Regions from separate parts of the Pseudomonas sp. FSO-7 genome, predicted to be linked through region 2. Evidence: predicted binding sites of a transcription regulator. Region 2 holds the regulator's gene; the other holds the start of a gene.
The links. The regulator sigma-54, encoded in region 2, starts transcription at its own class of promoters, with help from an activator protein. The targets are predictions, from matches to a motif close to ANTGGCATNNANNTTGCTNT.
Positions count from the first base shown of each region.

Region 1: AC515T_RS20250 (circularly permuted type 2 ATP-grasp protein) is a predicted target of sigma-54. The motif match lies at 1,101-1,120, and genes of this name have one in related genera.

Region 1 covers NZ_CM184193.1:4,668,183-4,670,578, reverse strand. Annotated here, with positions in the region: gene AC515T_RS20260 (hypothetical protein) at 1-177, shown strand, start outside; gene AC515T_RS20255 (ribonuclease E inhibitor RraB) at 379-720, shown strand; gene AC515T_RS20250 (circularly permuted type 2 ATP-grasp protein) at 1,152-2,396, shown strand, end outside.
Region 2 covers NZ_CM184193.1:1,066,045-1,068,440, reverse strand. Annotated here, with positions in the region: gene lptB (LPS export ABC transporter ATP-binding protein) at 1-519, shown strand, start outside; gene AC515T_RS04495 (RNA polymerase factor sigma-54) at 684-2,177, shown strand; gene hpf (ribosome hibernation-promoting factor, HPF/YfiA family) at 2,254-2,396, shown strand, end outside.

The DNA.
Region 1 (2,396 bases), 3.0 Mb from region 2:
GACTATGACCAGAAGCCCACCATGGAGCAGGCCGCCCAATTGATCCGCGAAAGGTTGCTACCCGTGCTCAACCAGCTGGATCTCAACGACTTGGAGGACCGCACCGAAGACCCGACAGTCAAGAACCTCAAGTCCCAGAACAGTATTGAAATCCTCAGCATTACACCGATTTCATGAAACCTTGCCTGGTCTCGCTTGGCAGTGGCCATCACTTGCGGCTACTCTGCAATTGAGATCAGCGAAAGGATCGCCAAGGTCCGGTCTTGTCAGCTACATGCTTGTGTCCCGACGGCCATTTGATGCCGTATCGCTTGCAGCCTGAGGGCTTCACGCACGGGAAGACGGAAAGTCTATCCATCGGTTTTAGGAGGACGTTTCATGAGCACAGCCTATCAAGAAGACATCAGCACCAGCGTATTGCGCCGCATGAAAGAAGGCGGTTTCGATTTTTCCCGATTCCATCCCATTGAGTTCTACGCCATTTTCCCGGACGAGGAGCGGGCGCGCAGGGCGGCAGGTCATTTTCGGGGCGAATCGTTGAACGCGCAGATCAGTGCACGGGACGACGGGGCTTGGTCATTGGAACTGAGCCGGGTGATGTACGCCACTTACGATGACATAGGAGACTTCGAGCAAGACTTTGAGGCAGTCGTCGAACCCTTGGGTGGCGTTATCGAGGGTTGGGGTGTCAAGCAAGAGATCCGGCGCCTGCAGGCCTGACAGCCACTCACCGCAACCACAGCAACGGCTGACCTTTGTGTCGGCCGTTTTCATGTGCGTCATCTGAACCATCGTCATCGCGAGCAAGCTCGCTCCCACAATGGATGGTCGATGTCCGCCTGTGGGAGCGGGCTTGCCCGCGATGACGGCGGCACAACCAACATCATTGCCCGCTGACCCACCGCAATCCTTCCCCCAGGTTTTGTACCTAACTGTATCGAGACCAGGCCGCTTCGTTTTTCCATGGCTATGCTCAGGAGAGCGACGCCCCTGCGTCGCAATGAAGCGGGGGGCGGCGGGTTGGGGGCATTTGCTGCACTATAAAAGTGCGCGGCCTCTCAATGGATATTCCAACCCGTTGATCATAAAGCGTTTATGCCGATGGCACGGGGCTTGCGAAGCCTTGCTGCCAGGGTGACAAGGAGCACGGCATGATCCGCAGCGGTTTTGATGAAATGTACGATGCCGACGGCCAGGTCCGCCCGCACTACCAGGCGTTTGCCCGCTGGCTGGCCGACACGCCTGACGAACTGCTGGCGCAACGCAGGCGCGAAGCCGACCTGTTGTTCCACCGTGCGGGCATTACGTTCACGCTCTACGGCGACGAGCAAGGGACCGAGCGCCTGATCCCGTTCGACACGATCCCGCGCAGCATCCCGGCCAGCGAATGGCGGGTGGTCGAACGTGGCTGCATCCAGCGGGTCAAGGCGCTGAACATGTTCCTGGCCGACCTTTACCACGAACAACGGATCATCCGGGCCGGCATCATCCCCGCCGAGCAGGTGCTGGCCAACGAGCAGTACCAACTGGCGATGCAAGGGCTGGACCTGCACCGTGACATCTATGCACACATTTGCGGTGTCGACCTGGTGCGCGACGGTGACGGCACCTACTACGTGCTCGAAGACAATCTGCGCACGCCCAGCGGCGTCAGCTACATGCTCGAAGACCGCAAGATGATGATGCGCCTGTTTCCCGAACTGTTCGCCGCCCAGCGTATCGCCCCCATCGACCACTATCCGAACCTGCTGCTCGACACTCTGAAAAGCTCCAGCCCGCTGGACGACCCCAGCGTTGTGGTACTCACGCCGGGGCGTTTCAACAGCGCGTTCTTCGAGCACGCGTTCCTGGCCCGGGAGATGGGTGTGGAGTTGGTGGAAGGCGCCGACCTGTTCGTACGGGATGACAGAGTGTTCATGCGCACCACCGACGGGCCGAAGGCGGTGGATGTGATCTACCGTCGCCTCGACGACGCGTTCCTCGATCCACTGGCCTTCAATCCGGATTCGATGCTCGGCGTACCGGGCCTGTTGTCCTCCTACCGTTCCGGCAACGTGGTGCTGGCCAATGCCATCGGCACGGGGGTGGCGGACGACAAGTCGGTGTACCCGTTCGTCACCGACATGATCCGCTTTTACCTGGACGAAGAGCCGATCCTGAAGAACGTTCCTACATGGCAGTGTCGTAATCCTGCTGAGCTTTCCCACGTACTGGCCAATCTTCCCGACCTGGTGGTCAAGGAAACCCAGGGTTCCGGCGGTTATGGAATGCTGGTGGGGCCGGCCGCGACGACGGCGCAGATCGATGCCTTTCGCGAGCGGATCAAGGCCAAGCCGCACGCCTATATCGCCCAACCGACGCTGTCACTCTCGACGTGCCCGACCTTTGTCGAAAAC
Region 2 (2,396 bases):
CAGCCGATGCACGGTCGGGCGAAGGCCGGCATCGGCTATTTGCCGCAAGAAGCATCGATCTTCCGCAAACTGTCGGTTGCCGACAACATCATGGCGATCCTCGAGACCCGCAAGGAACTCGACAAGGCCGGCCGTCGCCAGGAACTGGAAAGCCTGCTGCAGGAATTCCACATCAGCCACATTCGCGACAACCTGGGCATGAGCCTGTCGGGTGGCGAACGGCGCCGCGTGGAAATCGCCCGCGCTCTGGCCACCGCACCGAAGTTCATCCTGCTCGACGAACCGTTCGCCGGCGTGGACCCGATCTCGGTGGGCGACATCAAGCAGATCATCCATCACCTCAAGGCCAAGGGTATCGGCGTGCTGATCACCGACCACAACGTGCGCGAGACCTTGGACATCTGCGAAACCGCCTACATTGTCAATGACGGCCAATTGATCGCCGAAGGAGACTCCGCCGCGATCCTGGCCAATGACCTGGTCAAGGAAGTGTACCTGGGCCATGAGTTCCGCCTGTAAGCACACGTGTCTGGCGAATTGCCTGGGCGTCGTTTAATTTTATTATGGCGACGCTCTAGGCAAACACTTCAGTTTCAGGCATATAATTTGCTTAATTTTGGCGCTCCGGCGCCCTGTAGTGGATGGCGCATGTGCGCCGGCGAATAAGGTGTTAAGCCCCTGCCATGAAACCATCGCTAGTCTTGAGAATGGGCCAGCAGCTGACGATGACACCGCAGCTGCAACAGGCCATCCGCCTGCTCCAATTGTCGACCCTGGACCTGCAACAGGAAATCCAGGAGGCCCTGGAGTCCAATCCGATGCTCGAACGCCAGGAAGAAGGCGACGACTTCGATAACACCGACCCGCTGGCCGACAACGTCGAGCAGAAGACCAACACCGAGATCCCGGAACCGTCCTACCAGGAAGCCGCCCCAACGGTGGATAACCTCGAGGATGGCGAATGGAACGAGCGCATCCCCAACGAACTGCCCGTGGACACGGCCTGGGAAGATGTCTACCAGACCAGCGCCAGCAACCTGCCCAGCAGCGATGACGACGAGTGGGACTTCACCACCCGCACCTCGGCCGGCGAGAGCCTGCAAAGCCACCTGCTGTGGCAACTGAACCTGGCACCGATGTCCGACACCGATCGCCTGATCGCCGTGACCCTGATCGATTGCATCAACAACCAGGGCTACCTGGACGAGACCCTCGAAGAAATCCTCGAAGCCTTCGACCCCGAGCTCGACATCGAGCTGGACGAGATCGAAGCCGTCCTGCATCGCATCCAGCAATTCGAACCGGCCGGCATTGGCGCCCGCAACCTGGGCGAGTGCCTGTTGCTGCAACTGCGCCAGTTGCCTGCCAAGACGCCATGGCTGGCCGAAGCCAAGCGACTGGTCACCGATTACATCGACCTGCTGGGCGGTCGCGACTACAGCCAGTTGATGCGTCGCATGAAGCTCAAGGAAGATGAGCTGCGCCAGGTCATCGAACTGGTGCAGAGCCTCAACCCGCGCCCCGGCTCGCAGATCGAATCCACCGAGCCCGAGTACGTGGTCCCCGACGTGATCGTGCGCAAGCACAACGATCGCTGGCTGGTGGAACTCAACCAGGAGTCGGTGCCCAAGCTGCGGGTCAACGCCCAGTACGCCGGTTTCGTCAAGCGCGCCGACACCAGCGCCGACAACACCTTCATGCGCAACCAGTTGCAGGAAGCCCGCTGGTTCATCAAGAGCCTGCAAAGCCGCAACGAAACCCTGATGAAAGTGGCCACCCAGATCGTCGAGCATCAGCGCGGCTTCCTGGAGTACGGCGATGAAGCGATGAAACCGTTGGTCCTGCATGACATTGCCGAGGCAGTGGGCATGCACGAGTCGACGATTTCCCGGGTGACCACCCAGAAATTCATGCATACCCCCCGGGGCATCTATGAATTGAAATACTTTTTCTCCAGCCACGTCAGCACCTCCGAAGGCGGCGAATGCTCGTCCACGGCCATCCGCGCGATCATCAAAAAACTGGTGGCCGCGGAAAATCAGAAAAAGCCGTTGAGTGACAGCAAGATCGCTGGTTTACTGGAGGCACAAGGCATTCAGGTGGCCCGCCGTACCGTCGCCAAGTACCGTGAATCCCTCGGGATCGCGCCTTCGAGCGAACGCAAGCGGTTGATGTAACAGGCCACGCCACAGCGTTCCAGTGGCAGGCATTTCTGCCTGCCGCTTTATGCACTGGCAACGAAGGAGAAGCTGTATGCAAGTCAACATCAGTGGACACCAACTGGAAGTGACCGAACCCCTGCGCACCTACATCGGCGAAAAACTCGACCGATTGGAGAGGCATTTCGACAAGATCACCAACGTGCAAGTCACGATGAACGTCGAAAAGCTGCTGCA